2 regions of the Mesorhizobium sp. B2-4-13 genome follow, and region 2 is predicted to be linked to the other one. Evidence: predicted binding sites of a transcription regulator. Region 2 holds the regulator's gene; the other holds the start of a gene.
The links. Region 2 encodes LexA, which represses DNA repair genes until DNA is damaged. Its sites were predicted from a motif close to TGTTCNNNNTGTGTTCNG; they were not measured.

Region 1 (7,495 bases), on a different contig from region 2:
CTGATCGCCGTGCCATTCTTCAGCGCCTCGGCAACCTTGGCCGGATCATCGCTGCCAGCACGCTTGATGCCTTCGGCGAATGCCTGGACCACGGCATAGGAGAACAGCGTGAAGCCTTCCGGCACGAAGCCGCCGGCCTTGATCTTTTCGACGGCTGCCTTGGCTTCCGGCTTTGCCTGCGGATCCGACGGGAACACGAACATCGTGCCCTCGCCGGCCGGGCCGGCAACCTGCCAGAATTCCGGCGACGCGATCGAGTCCGGCATGATCAGCTGGAACTTGAAATTCTGTTCGGCCGACTGACGCAGGATCAGGCCCGCCTCGGGGTGGTAGCCGCCGAAATAGACGACATCAGCCTTGAGATCCTTCAGCTTGGTGACAAGCGCCGAATAGTCCTTCTCGCCGGGGTTGATGGCGTCATAATAGACCTCCTTGAGGCCACCGGCATTCATGGTCGCCTTGACGGCATCAGCCACGCCCTGGCCGTAAGCGCTCTTGTCGTGCAGGATGACGACGTTCTTGCCGGCGTATTTCTTGGCGATCCACGGGCCGATGAAGGCGCCCTGTGCGTCGTCACGCGTATAGAGACGCATGATCGTCGACCAGCCGGCCTTGGCGGCCGCATCGGTCAGCACCGGGTTCGAGGAAGCCGGGCTCATCATCAGCGCGCCGGCTTCGGCATAGACCGCCGAGGCCGGAATGCTGGAACCCGAGCAGGCATGCCCGTCGATGAACTTGACGCTGTTGGCGACGATGCGATTGGCGACCGACACCGCCTGCTTGGGATCGCACTGGTCGTCCTCGATGTCGAGCTTGATCTGGGAACCGTTGACGCCGCCAGCCGCGTTGATGGCATCGGCGGCGGCCTGTGCGCCCTGCTTGAACTGATCGCCGATGGTGGCGAGCTGTCCGGTCATCGGGCCGACCACCGAGATGGTGATGTCATCGGCGAACGCGACCGGCGCGCTCATCATCAGGCCGAAAATGGCCGCGCTCAAAACACTCATTTTTTTCATGACAATAGAACTCCTCCACTCACGCGCGGCCGCCCGGCCGCGCTTCTTCCAGAGAGGCGGGACAATTTCATCCTTCATCGGACCTGTCTAGGCGCATTGGCGCCACTCGATTGGGCCTGCGCGGCCTCATCCACGCAAAAAGCCACGCCAGCCTTGTTCCGGCCGGTCGTGGCTTTTTTTGCCGGTCAGGCTGTTTCCCCGGCGCCCCCGCGCTGTGAACCCAACCCACCTTCCCTGTCTTCCTGTTGGCCATGATCCTTCCGAAAACCGGAGTCTTCGGGATCATGGTCCGTCGCGCGGCTTGGACCTGTCGGCGTGCCGCATTCTCGTTGTCGATGGCCGTGGCCTGGCTGTCTGCGCAGCCTTTTCCCTGTTGGCCCGACCGTCTTTCTGCGGTCTTGGCCGGAGCGTCCCCGTCTGGCGGAACTCAGTGCATGGTCATCCATTCGCGGGCTTCGCGCAGCGCCTTGGCGATCTCGACCTTCGACATGGCCGCCGAGAGTTCCGAGCGCAACTCGGCGGCGCGGGCCGATCCCTTGATGGCGGCGATGTTGAACCATTTGTGGGCGGCAACGACGTCGGTTTCGCAATCGCGGCCGGTCGCATACATCATGCCCAATTCGAAAAGAATGTCGGCCTGGGCAGTTGCCCCCATGGCGCCGAAGCCTGCTTCAAGCATTTCAAAACGTGCCATTTTTAGTCCCCTGTCTGGCTCCCGAGAGCTGCCTCCGTTCGTCTTGTCCGGGCCGCTCTTTCGATGCTTTCGAGAATGCCGCGCAGGCTTGAATCCGTCGTTAAATGGCGTGCTTAATTTGAGGAAAACAAAGCTAAAACAAGAGGTAAACGCGAAAATTCGTTAAGGATACGAAGCCAGCAATTCAGCTGGTTTTCGCCAAATTTGACGAAAATTTTCGAGCGCGCGGTCAACACTCTGCTAACCCTAGAAAGCAAACACGAGGCGCTGGTCGTTTTCATTTCCGGGCCGACAGGGCGAATTCAGGCGCTTTCGAAATGCCAAAACCTTCCGTCGCGGCACCGCTTTCGTTTTGACGGAAGCTGGATTAGCTTACGTTTGCGTAAGCGGCAGACCGGCGAGGCGGAGCATTCGGCCGGCTATCCAAAGGGAGGAAGACATGTCTCGAAAAGTGAGCCTGGCCCTGGCGGCCACTTTGATCCTGAGCGGCGCGGCGTGGGCCGATCCGATCGAGGGCAACTGGAAAACGCAAGCCGGCGACACCGCTGCCATTTCAGGCAGCAGCTCGTTCTCCATCACGCTCAAATCAGGCAAATATGCCGGCAAGACCATCGGCTCGCTCAAGGCGGCCGGCGACAACAAATACACCGGCAACATCACCGATCCGGCAAATGACAAGACCTATTCGGGCAAGGCAACCTTGTCGGGCGCCTCGCTCAAGATGAGCGGTTGCGTGCTCGGCGGACTGATCTGCAAGAGCCAGACCTGGCACAAACTCTAAGCGACCATTTCCGTGTGATCTCTAAACGGGGCCTGGCGGGCCCCGTTTCCGTTTTGGCGATGAGCAGGCAGCGCTCGGTCGGCATTCTGGTTGCCGCAACCCAGTCAACATCCCTTCAATCAATTTGAACGGCAGATGAACGCCGGCATCAGAGCCGGTTCAGAGGCGTCAGGGCATTCTCATGCGTGTTGAAGGAGACACGGACCCAATGCTTGCTCGCCGCTTCACCATCGTCTGCCTGCTGATGAGCCTGTTTGGAATGTTCTTCGCCATCCTCGTCGCCGAAGCGGGCCGTTCGCGCTCCTGGGACGACGCCACCAGAATGTGCCACCTCGCCTGCCCGACCGATTTTCGTCACTGAAACAGAGAACCCGGACCTCGAAAAGAAAAGCCCAGAGATCATGAACCGCATCGCCGCCAACCTCTCCAAGACCCTCCGGCTCCTGCCGCGGGCGGCGCTCATCCTGATGCTGCTGGCCGCTCCGGTCCTGGCGGTGCCGATGATGCGTGCCGATAGCGGCTCGACGATCGAGGCGCCGGCGCTCAGAAAGTCCGGCGTCGGGTTCGTGCTGCTGGTCAGCCTGCAGCGGGGTTGAAGAAAAAAGGGCGCTTTGAGCGCCTTCGGCGGCGAGCCCCCTCCCAACCGCCCGTCCAAGTCTCTATATTGAGCCATGGAAAAGCGAATCTATCCCCAAGCCATCGAATCTGTCGTCATGCCCGAGCCCTTTGGCCGGCAAAGCTTCGATAACGCCGAAAAGGCCGTTGCCGCGCTGCAGGTGCTCTACGACCGCAATACCAAGTTTCTGCGCGATTCCTTCGCGGCCCTAGCCGCCGGCGGCGACAGCAGCAAGCGCTACCGGGCCTTCTACCCCGAGATCGGCGTCACCACGAGTTCGTTCACCCAGGTCGATTCGCGCCAGGCCTATGGCCACATGCCAACACCAGGTCATTTCGCCACCACGGTTACCCAGCCGGACCTGTTCGAGACCTACCTCATCGAGCAGCTTCGGCTGATCATGCGCAATCACGGCGTGTCGGTAGCCGTCTCGGAATCGACCACGCCGATCCCGCTGCATTTCGCTTTTCTGGAAGGCACCTATGTTGACGGCGCCGATGCCGAACGCATCAAGCGGCCGATCCGCGACCTGTTCGACGTGCCGGATCTCGACGGCACCGACGATCAGATCGCCAATGGCACGTTCGAAGTGGCCTTCGGCGAGCCCCGGCCGCTGGCGCCGTTTACGGCGCAGCGCATCGACTATTCGCTGCACCGCATGACGCACTACACCGCAACCAGCCCGCAGCATTTCCAGAACTTCGTGCTGTTCACCAACTATCAGTTCTATATCGACGAGTTCGTCGCCCGCGCCCGCGACCTGATGGAAAAGGGCGGTGACGGCTACACGGAATTTGTCGAACCTGGCAACGTTATCACCCGGGCCGGGCAGAGCGCGCCCAGCGAAGGCGTAGCGCCACAGCGCCTGCCGCAGATGCCTGCCTACCATCTGAAGAAGCCGAACCATGGCGGCATCACCATGGTCAATATCGGCGTGGGTCCTTCCAACGCCAAGACCATCACCGATCATATCGCTGTGCTTCGGCCACATGCCTGGGTGATGCTTGGTCACTGCGCCGGGCTGCGCAACACCCAGGCGCTCGGCGACTATGTGCTCGCGCATGCCTATGTGCGCGAGGACCACGTGCTGGACGACGATCTTCCGGTCTGGGTGCCGATCCCGCCGTTGGCCGAGATCCAGGTCGCGCTGCAGGAAGCCGTCGCCGAGGTCACCGGCCTGTCGGGCTATGATTTGAAGCGCATCATGCGTACCGGCACCGTCGCCACCATCGACAACCGCAACTGGGAACTGCGCGACCAGCGCGGACCGGTGCAGCGGCTGTCGCAGTCGCGCGCCATTGCGCTCGACATGGAATCGGCGACCATCGCCGCCAATGGCTTCCGCTTCCGCGTCCCCTACGGCACGCTGCTGTGCGTTTCCGACAAGCCGCTGCATGGCGAGTTGAAGCTGCCTGGCATGGCAACCGAATTCTACAAGCGGCAGGTGGCGCAGCACCTGACTATCGGCATCAGGGCGATGGAGAAGCTGGCGGAGATGCCGATGGAGCGGCTGCATTCGCGCAAGCTCCGGAGCTTTTCGGAAACGGCATTCCAGTAGGCGACCGCGAAGCCTCGGCGAGGCAATTCGTCGTCTTGCTCAGACCGCAATTTGGCCGATAAGCAAATCGAACGGACCGACAGGCGGCATTCAGCGGATACAACCTCGCAGACACGACCTCAATGGCAACAGGCGCGCGCTTGAATATGACGGCTGGGCTGGCATTCCTGGCGATGACGGCATTGTCGGCCGCTTTGTTGGCCGGATTTTTCGGCGCACTGCACCCGGCGTTCGATTCCTTCTCGCATTTCCGCATTCATCTCAGCGTGCTGATGGCACTTCTGGCGCTGCCGCTGCTCGCCAGCTCGTTTCGGCTGCAAGCGGCGGGTGGACTGCTTTTCGCCATTTTCTGCCTGGCCACAACGACGGGTGCGCTGCCCAAATGGTGGCCACAACAGGCGGCCGCCAAGCCGACCGGCCAGATCGTCTACAGCCTGCTGCAGATGAATCTGCGCTTCAACAACGCGACACCGAAGAAAGTGCTCTCACTGATCGGCCGCACCAATCCGGACGTGATCACGCTCGACGAGGTGTCGCAGATGTGGACGACCGAGCTTGGCTACATCGCCAGTGCCTACCCCTACCGAATCCTCTGCCCCTACCCAAACGGCATGTTCGGCGTGGCGCTGCTGTCGCGCCGGCCCTTTGCCGCCGACGCCGCGCCGCGCTGCGAGCCGCGCGGCGCGATGGCTATCGCCACGGTCGACTTCGGCGGCACCGATGTCGATGTCGCCGCGATTCATTTGAGCTGGCCCTGGCCGAAGGAGCAATACTGGCAGATCGGCGAACTGGCGCAGCCACTGGCCGCGCTCGGCGAGACCGCGATCATGGCAGGCGATTGCAACGCCGTGCCGTGGAGTGCCGCGGTGCGGCGGGTCGCGGCTCTCGGCGGGCTGACACTCATGCCTTCCGCCGGCCCGACCTGGATCCACCGGACACTGCCGGACTTCCTGCGCCGCTATGCAGGCCTGCCGATCGACCAGGTGTTCAGCAAAGGCGGCGTGACGATCCTGTCTTCGACGCGGCTGGAAGATGCCGGCTCCGACCACCTGCCGCTGCTGGTCGAATTTTTGGTCCGGTCCGATGAGAAACAGCCTGAGGATGGGCACGCCACCGCGCTCGCGGCGCACGATTTGCCTGCTGAGCCGCACGGCTGACGCGTCAACGAATGGAGCACCCGCGCCGCGGCGAAGCGTTGAGATGGCGAACGGATTGCTCGTTCAAGGTTTCCCGATCAAGGCAGCGATCAGATGTTCGACATGGCCGCCATCGCGATGCTCACGCCGATCGAAGGCGTTTTGCCTCGCCTCATATTCTGCATAAACGGCCTTGATGCGAAGCCGAGCCTCGCGGCGCGCCTTGTCGCATGACGGGTCGTTGGCGACCCGCAGGCCAGTTATCGACCTTTCTGTCACGCGCATCATCTCCCTGGCGATGCGCCCATGTGTTTCCTCATGGGCGCGAACACCGGCGAAAAACCTGTTCCAACGCCTCTTCAACGTCGGCGCCATGGGCGAGCCGACGCGAGGGAAGGTGTAGAACAGATTGAGCGTGCCGTTGACCCGCCGCAGCCGGCAGACGCCGTTGTCCTGGCCTCCGCCGAGATCCCAGTCGACCGTATAGGCGGTTGTGGCGATGGCATGCGTCATGAAGCCATGCTTGGGCCCCTTGCTGTCCATCGCGTCGATGAAGGCCGTACCCGAGTTTCCCGTGATGTCGTAGGTCCGCGTCTGGACGATTGCCCTGGTGCCGGCAAAGGCCTCAGGCGCGCACAGTGTCCCGATGACGGCGAGGCATGTCAGAACTGTCCGGCGCATCGGCCTTCTCCTTGTCCCAGGAGAAGGGAACCATAAGCCGGTGATAGTTTCAACGGTTCTGCTGCGCTGCATGCTCTCGCAGCCAGAACTCCGCTGCAATTTTGCTGCCGCGCCCTGGACGGCCCGGCGGCGCAGGGGTCACATGCCCTGGTAGACCGGTCCTTCACCGCCTTGCGGGGGCACCCAGTTGATGTTCTGGTTCGGGTCCTTGATGTCGCAGGTCTTGCAGTGGACGCAGTTCTGCGCGTTGATGACGAAGCGCACATCCTTAGCCTGCGGATCGGCGGCGGCGTTGCCGTCCTTGTCGACCCATTCGTAGACGCCGGCCGGGCAATAGCGTGTGGAAGGTCCGGCAAAGACATCATGTTCCGAGCGTTTCTGCAGGTCCATGTCGCCGACCAGCAGATGGACCGGCTCGTTTTCCTCGTGATTGGTGTTGGACAGGAACACCGAGGACAGGCGGTCGAAGGTCAGCACGCCATCCGGCTTCGGATAGACGATCTTCTTGTGCTTGGCGGCCGGCTCGAGCGTGGCATAGTCGGCCTTGCCGTGCTTCAGCGTGCCGAAGGGCGAGACGCCGAACAGCGTGTTCAGCCACATGTCGAGGCCGCCGAGGCTGACGCCGATAATGGTGCCGAAGCGCGACCACAGCGGCTTGACGTTGCGCACCTTCTTCAGGTCCTTGCCGATGTCGGTCGCCCGCCAGGCATCCTCATAGGCGGAAAGCTCGTCATTGGCACGGCCGGCGCCGATCGCCTCGGCGACATGCTCGGCCGCCAGCATCCCCGACAGCACCGCATTGTGGGAGCCCTTGATGCGCGGCACGTTGACGAAGCCCGCCGCGCATCCCATCAGCGCACCGCCCGGGAACGACAATTTCGGCACCGACTGCCAGCCGCCCTCGGTTATGGCGCGCGCGCCGTAGCCCAGGCGCTTGGCGCCGTCGAACGTGCCCGCGATCGCCGGATGGGTCTTGAAGCGCTGGAATTCCTCGAAAGGCGACAGATAGGGAT
Region 2 (7,495 bases):
CGGCACGGCAAAGCACATGTGCAGGAAGTTTGCCGCGAAACCGAGATCGTTCTTCGGATAAATAAAGGGCTGGCCGATGTGGTACTTGTAGGCCATGGCCGCGATCGTCGGCATTTTGGCGATCAGGCGCATGGAGGCAACCATGCGCTGGTACGGGTCGGAGATGTCGGTCGAGTCATGATAGAAGGCCGACAGCGCGCCAACCACGCCGCACATCACCGCCATCGGGTGCGCGTCGCGGCGGAAGCCGGTGAAAAAGCGCGACATCTGCTCGTGCACCATTGTGTGGCGCGTTACGCGGTAGTCGAAATCGTCCTTCTGCGCCTTGGTCGGCAATTCGCCGTAGAGCAGGAGGTAGCAGACTTCGAGGAAGTCGCCATGTTCGGCCAGCTGGTCGATCGGATAGCCCCGATGCAGGAGGATGCCGGCGTCGCCATCGATGAAGGTGATTTCCGACTCGCAGCTTGCCGTCGAGGTAAAGCCGGGGTCATAGGTGAAGGCGCCGGTGGTGCTGTAGAGCGAGGCGATGTCGATGACGTCAGGTCCGACCGAGCCGCTTCGCACCTTGAATTCGTGAGTCTTGCCGGCGAATTCCAGCGTTGCCGTGGCCTCTTGGCCGCCCACATCCAGTTTTTTCGCAGCTTCGGTCATTGCAAACTCCTTCTTGTTTCCTCATGCCGGCAAAGGCAAATTCCGCAGAGCGACACGTCGAAATCACCGCAATGCGCGTATTCGCCACCGCATTCTAGGAGGTGCGTGCCAGATTGGGCCAAGGCCTAATGTTGCACTGCGAAACCCGCCTTTCAATGCCAATCTTCTTGGGCCAGTTTGCTCCTAATCGATTTGATCCGCTACGCGCGCCAGGCTTTCCTCACGCCCCAGAACGGCAAGCACGTCGAATACGCCCGGTGACGTGCTCTTGCCGGTCAACGCAGCCCGCAACGGCTGGGCCACGGCGCCAAGCTTGTGCCCGCCAGCCAGCGCAAAGTCGCGGATCGCGGCCTCGGCCGTGGCCGCCGTCCAGTCGCCTGACAGCGACTTCAAAGCTTCGTGAGCGCCACGCAGGATCTTGCGCGCGTCGTCATTGAGCAGGAGTGCCGCCTTGTCGTCGATCGGCAGCGGCCGCGCGGCAAACAGGAAGGCGGCGCCGTCGACAAGCTCGACCAGCGTCTTGGCGCGCTCCTTCAGGCCCGGAAGTGCTGCCAGCAGCTGCGCCTTGTTCTTCTCGTTGAGCCGCGCCGCCATCGCCGGGCCGCCCTCCAGATAGGGCAAGGTGGCGATAAAGATATCGAACAGCTCGGTGTCGGCCATACGTCGCATATGCGCGCCGTTGATCGCTTCCAGCTTGGCGAAATCGAAGCGCGCCGCGCCCTTGTTGACGTCGCCAATGTCGAACCACGAGACCATGTCCTCGATCGACATGATCTCGTCGTCGCCATGGCTCCAGCCGAGCCGCGCAAGGTAATTGAGCAGCGCCTCCGGCAGATAGCCCATGGCGCGATAGGCTTCGACGCCGAGCGCGCCATGGCGCTTCGACAGCTTGGCGCCATCGGCGCCGTGGATCAGCGGGATATGCGACATCGACGGCACGTCCCAGCCCATGGCGTTGTAGATCACGGTCTGGCGGGCGGCGTTGGTCAGGTGATCGTCGCCACGGATGATGTGGGTGACGCCCATGTCGTGATCGTCGACGACGACGGCATGCATGTAGGTCGGGTTGCCGTCCGAACGCAGGATGATGAAGTCGTCGAGATCCTTGTTGGGGAAGCGCACGTCTCCCTGGACCCGGTCCTGCACCACCGTCTCGCCCTCGGTCGGTGCCTTGATGCGGATGGCGCCCTTGACGCCGGACGGCGCCTCCGAGGGGTCGCGGTCACGCCAATGGCCGTTATAGCGTGGCGGCAGGCCCTTGGCGCGTGCAGCCTCGCGCATTGCCTCCAGCTCGGCTGAAGTCTCGTAGCTGTAATAGGCCTTGCCCAGGCGCACCAGCTCCTCGGCCACCTCGCGATGGCGCGGCGCGCGCTCGAATTGGGAGACCGCGTCACCGTCCCACGAAAGGCCAAGCCAGGTCAGGCCATCGAGAATGGCCGATGTGGCCGCATCGGTCGAACGCTCGCGATCGGTGTCCTCGATGCGCAGCAGCATCGTGCCGCCGGTATGCTTTGCATAGAGCCAGTTGAAGAGCGCCGTGCGCGCGCCGCCGATGTGCAGATAGCCGGTCGGCGAGGGGGCAAAACGGGTGATGACCTTGTCGGGCATGGAACTCTCGGAAAACGTCTGAAGCTGGGTGCGGAGCGTGCGGACTTTCGCGCGTTGCGCGTTCATGTAGCATAGGGTGTCGAGGGCGCAAGGGGCAGACCCGATGACTGGACGAGGCCGGGGCTCGGATCGGGGCGAGGATGCCGCTATCGGCGTCAGCGAGCGATCCCTGTTTGCGGCGCTTGCGACGATCCCACTGCCATCTCCGCTCGTGGCTGCGCCCGAAACCAGGTCGCTGCAGGCAGGTGGGCAGGCGCCGGCGCCGGCTCCTGCCGCGGGCAGGATCGCGCGCGTGCGCCGGCAAGTCGGCCTGGTATCCTTGCCTCGCGTGCGCCATGGCGTGGCCCGGGCGACGGAGCTCGAACTCGACCGGGGCATCGCGTTCCTGCTGGTGCCGGTCTGTCTGGCCGTTGGGGCGATCGCCTATTTCTCGCTGGCATCCGAGCCCGACTTTGCAAAACCCGTCGCGGTCGTGGTGCTGATGGCGGTCTGTGCCTTCGTCTCGCGCTCCTGGTCGAAAACCCATCTGTGTTTCATGGCAGTGCTGTTGTGCGCGCTGGGCCTGCTCGCGGCGAAGGTCGAAACATGGCGAGCCGGAACCCGGATGCTGGGTTCGGAAATCTCCACCCAACTGACCGGCCGCGTGGTCTCGCTCGAAGAGATGGAGAGCGGCCGCATCCGGCTGACCATGGACGTGATTTCGACCGCCCGGCCAAAACTGCGCTATGCGCCGGAAAGGGTCCGGCTTTCCGCACGCAAGATACCGCAGGGAATGACCGCCGGCTCGCTCATCACAGGCTACGCCAAACTGTTGCCGCCGACCGGCCCGGTGCGGCCGGACAGCTACGACTTCTCTTTCGACAGCTATTTCGCCGGCATCGGCGGCAGCGGCTTCTTTCTCGGCAATCCAACGGTTGTTTCCGCCGACGACGGTGAGATGCCGCTATCGGCTCGCCTTTTTTCAGGCATCGAAAATGCCCGCGAAGCCATCGCCGACCACATCAGGGGCAGCGTCGGCGGCGCTGAAGGCGAGATCGCGGCGGCGCTGATCGTCGGCGTGCGCGCCGGCATACCCGATGAAATCAATGAAGCGATGCGGCGTACCGGCATCTATCACATCATCTCTATTTCGGGACTGCATATGGCGCTTGTGGCCGGCACCATCATGGGTCTGCTGCGTGGTGCCTTCGCGCTGTTTCCAGACTTTTCCGCGCGCCGGCCGGTGAAGAAATACGCGGCCGCCGCCGCACTGTTCTCGATCGCGGCCTATCTCATCATTTCCGGTGTCGTCGTTGCGGCCGAACGCAGCTTCATCATGCTGGCGGTGATGCTGATTGCCGTCTTCTTCGATCGCGCTGCGCTGACCATGCGCAATCTGGCGATCTCGGCGATCGCCGTGATCCTGGTCTCGCCTCACGAGGTCGTCGGCCCGAGCTTTCAGATGTCGTTCGCCGCGACCGCGGCCCTGGTTGGCGCTTATGCCGGCTGGGCCGATCACCGTGCGGGAAAGACGCGGCCACCGCCGCCAAAGCGATCCCTGGCGGGGTTCCTGACGCGAAAATTCCTGCTGGCGACAGGAGGATTGGCCATGACGTCCATTATCGCCGGCAGCGCCACGGCACTGTTTGCCATCTGGCATTTCCAGCGGGTATCGCCGCTCAGCCTGTTCGCCAATCTGGCCGTGATGCCGATCGTGTCGGTCGTGATGTTCCTGGCCGTCGCCAGCGCCCTGCTGATGCCATTCGGACTGGATTGGCCGGCTCTCTATCTCATGGGCAAGGGCCTGACAGCAATGATCGCCGTGTCGGCGTGGATATCGGAGCGCTCTCCGGTCGATGGAGTCGGGCTGATTTCGCAGCAATCCGTGCTGCTGGTCACCGTCGCGCTGGTTATCGCGACGATGGCGACGACATGGCTGCGGCTCGCGGCGCTGCCATTCGCGCTTGCCGGCCTGTTGACTGTGTCGCATACGCGCGCGCCCGATGTGCTGATCTCGGAAGATGCGCGGCTGGTCGCGCTGCCGATCGGCAATGGCGAACTGGCCGTCAACCGGGAACGTCCGAACGAATTCGCAACCGACAACTGGAAGCGCGCCCTGATCTCCGAAACAATCGTCAAACCGGAAATGTTCGACACGACAGACGGGCAATTCGATGTTGCCAGTCCCACCGACCTGCCGCTGGGATCGCCCTTCTACTGCCGCGAAGGCCTGTGCCTTGCCAGGCACCCTTCCGGCGCGATCATTGCCTATGTCGAGGACCGCAAGACCACCTGGAAAGCCTGCGCTTTCGCCGACCTGATCATCGTCAATGACGCAACCGCCTATGACGCCTGCCACAATCCACTGGTTCTCGTCGTCACCAAACGGCAGCTCGCCCGCAAGGGAAGCGCTGCCGTCTTCTTCAATCCCCAGTCGGCCACGACCCGGGCCGCGATCGCATTCGCCGTCGACGGACCATACCGGCCCTGGCACGAACAGCGAAAATTCTCACGCGAGGCGAGGGGGCTGCCGCCGTACAAAAAACCCGACAAGCCCGATAACAAGCCGGTTCAGTAGCGCCTGATCAATCCGACCAGCTTGCCTTGTACCTTGACCCTGTCCGGCCCGAAAATGCGCGTTTCGTAGGCTGGATTGGCGGCCTCGAGAGCGATCGAAGCGCCTTTGCGGCGGAACCGCTTCAGTGTCGCTTCCTCTTCGTCGACCAGTGCCACGATAATTTCGCCCGGGCTTGCCGTGTCGGCATTGCGGATAATGACCGTGTCTCCATCGAAGATACCAGCCTCGATCATCGAGTCGCCCTTGACCTCCAACGCATAGTGCTCGCCGCCCATGATCATGTCCGGCGGCACCGAGATCGAATGCGTCTGATGCTGGATGGCATCGATCGGCACACCGGCGGCGATACGGCCCATGACCGGGATGGACACGGCTGAAACCGCATCGTCGTCGTTGCCGGCCGCGGGCAGGCGCGAAGGCGCAGCGGCCGGCCTGATCTGGCGTCCGAGACTGCCTTGGCCAAGGCTGCCTTGGATGACGCTTGGCGAGAACTTCTTTGCCGCATTGAGGCCCGGCGCGATCGAGTCCGGCAGCCGCAGCACTTCCAGCGCGCGCGCCCGATTGGGTAGCCGGCGAATGAAGCCGCGCTCCTCCAGGGCCGTGATCAGGCGATGGATCCCCGACTTGGAGGCAAGATCGAGTGCTTCCTTCATCTCGTCGAAGGAAGGCGGTATCCCGCTTTCCTTGAGCCGTTCGTGGATGAACATCAGCAGTTCATGTTGCTTGCGTGTCAGCATGGCGGCCCCCAAGACATTGAACGAAAGGTTGAACCAGAATCGAAAAAACAAACCCAGAACAAACACTATCTGTTCCAGTTGTGTTCTGCAACCGTTTAAAGTTTAATGAATTTGTTAAGGGGTCTGAAGTTTTTTGCCCGCGACGGCGGGCAGCAACCAGTCCTTTCTGCCATCGGCAGGCGCATTGAAATCGTTTTGGTTAATGGCCTGTGGCCCATCCGCCGACGAGGCTTTGGCATCAGTTAGTTGGAAGGCTTCTCCTCGGAGGGACGTATAATTCGCGGAGCCATTATTCGCGGAACGAAACGAAACCAAAATGCCAACGATTGGTAGCTTCGGGCGGCCATGGATCCGGGCGTTCGGCGCACTCCGGCCAGCGCGTTCGAATAGGCGTCGCGGAAGCGCTGAAGTTATCCCGAACCCGCCTTCAAGCTGCCGGCGCGAGCGGCGTATCTGGTAGCGCCGCTGTCTTCGCTGTGGACATAGACGTGCAGTGTGTAGCCGATATGCGCCGTCATCAGCGCCTTGGCCCGCTCGATGTCACGGTCGAGCGCCGCTTCCATGATCGCGGTATGGTGTTCGATCGCAATCGCTTCGCGCAGCGCTTCGATTGCCTCTTCATAGCCATCCTTGAGGCCGGCCGCGGCCCGCAGTGTCGGCGCCAGACCAAGAAAGCGATGATGCCGGCGCAACTGATCCGAGATCGTCGAGCGGAACCGCAACAGCCAGTCGCATGTGGCGGCGCTCAGCAGCGCCGCATGGAAAGCCTCGTGGTTCTCGTCCCATCTGTCGACGGCCGCGTCCGAGGGATCGTCGACCGCCGTCTTGCAACGCGAGAGCCGGTAGTGGGCGGTGACCACGGCATCCTCCCACTCCCTACCGCCTTTTTCCATAGATTCGAGGAACAGGGGTATCTCGACCACCATCCTGGCGCGTGCCAGATCCTCCAGCTCGGCCCGCGACACCGGAGCCACGGCAAAACCACGATTGCTGATCGCGGTGACCAGGCGTTCGGCCTCGAGCCGCGACAGGGCTTCGCGCAACGGTGTCCAGCCGACGCCATAGGTGCCGCGCAGCGCACTCAGTTTGAGCGGGGCGCCGGGCATGAGGCGCGTGGTCAGGATGTCGCGCCGCAACAGCTGATAGGCGGCTTCCGTTTTTGTGGAACTCGTTTCATTCAGCATGGTGATCAATCCGTCGTCTGGCGAAAAGTATATATGATAGTGCGTCACAGCAACAATTATATATAATGTTTGACACAGACCAGCGGACTCACCATGATCGCCGTAGTAGCCGCGTTTCCAAGCGGCCCTGATCAAATCTGGGAGGAAATGATGTTGAAGTCGAAATCCGCTTGGTTGTCGGGCTTGGCCCTGGCAGGCGCATTGATGGTCAGTGCCGGCAGTGCCGCGGCCGATCAGATCCGTATCGGCATTGCCAATTTCGGCGAGCATCCGCAATTGAACGCCGCCATAGCCGGCTTCAAGAAGGCGCTGACGGATAATGGCTTCGTCGAGGGTAAGGACGTCGTCTACACGGAGAGCCACACCAATTTCGATGCATCGCTGGTGCCGCAGATGATCGCCAAGCTGCAGGCCGAGCAGCCCAAGCTGATCTACACCATCACCACGCCGGTATCGCAGATCGCCAAGAAAGCGCTTGCCGGTTCCGGCATTCCGATCGTTTTTGCCGCGGTCACCGATCCGGTGGCGGCCAAGCTGGTGCCGTCATGGGACGCCGGAGACGAAGGCATGACCGGCGCCAGCGATCTGCAGGACGTCGCCGCGGTGATGGCCTTCACCAAGAAGCTGCTGCCGAACGCCAAGCGCTTCGGCGTGCCTTATAATCCCGGTGAGGCCAATGACGTTGCCTTGGTCGAAAAGATCAAGGCGGCGGCACCGGCCGCCGGTTTCGAGGTGGTGGAGGTCGGCATCGACAACGT

Region 1: a site for LexA is predicted at 1,834-1,851, ahead of FJ936_RS27890 (sel1 repeat family protein). Genes of this name have one in related genera too.

Annotation. Positions count from the first base shown of each region.
Region 1 is NZ_VFVB01000013.1:181,167-188,661, reverse strand. Features, by position in the region: gene FJ936_RS27895 (branched-chain amino acid ABC transporter substrate-binding protein) at 1-1,016, opposite strand, end outside; gene FJ936_RS27890 (sel1 repeat family protein) at 1,444-1,710, opposite strand; gene FJ936_RS27885 (DUF2147 domain-containing protein) at 2,150-2,491, shown strand; gene FJ936_RS30630 (hypothetical protein) at 2,700-2,852, shown strand; gene FJ936_RS27880 (hypothetical protein) at 2,893-3,087, shown strand; gene FJ936_RS27875 (AMP nucleosidase) at 3,205-4,665, shown strand; gene FJ936_RS27870 (endonuclease/exonuclease/phosphatase family protein) at 4,812-5,822, shown strand; gene FJ936_RS27865 (DUF922 domain-containing protein) at 5,886-6,482, opposite strand; gene FJ936_RS27860 (electron transfer flavoprotein-ubiquinone oxidoreductase) at 6,621-7,495, opposite strand, start outside.
Region 2 is NZ_VFVB01000004.1:590,311-597,805, forward strand. Features, by position in the region: gene gltA (citrate synthase) at 1-651, opposite strand, end outside; gene gltX (glutamate--tRNA ligase) at 835-2,259, opposite strand; gene FJ936_RS14800 (ComEC/Rec2 family competence protein) at 2,363-4,816, shown strand; gene lexA (transcriptional repressor LexA) at 4,810-5,553, opposite strand; gene FJ936_RS14810 (GntR family transcriptional regulator) at 5,964-6,737, opposite strand; gene FJ936_RS14815 (ABC transporter substrate-binding protein) at 6,888-7,495, shown strand, end outside.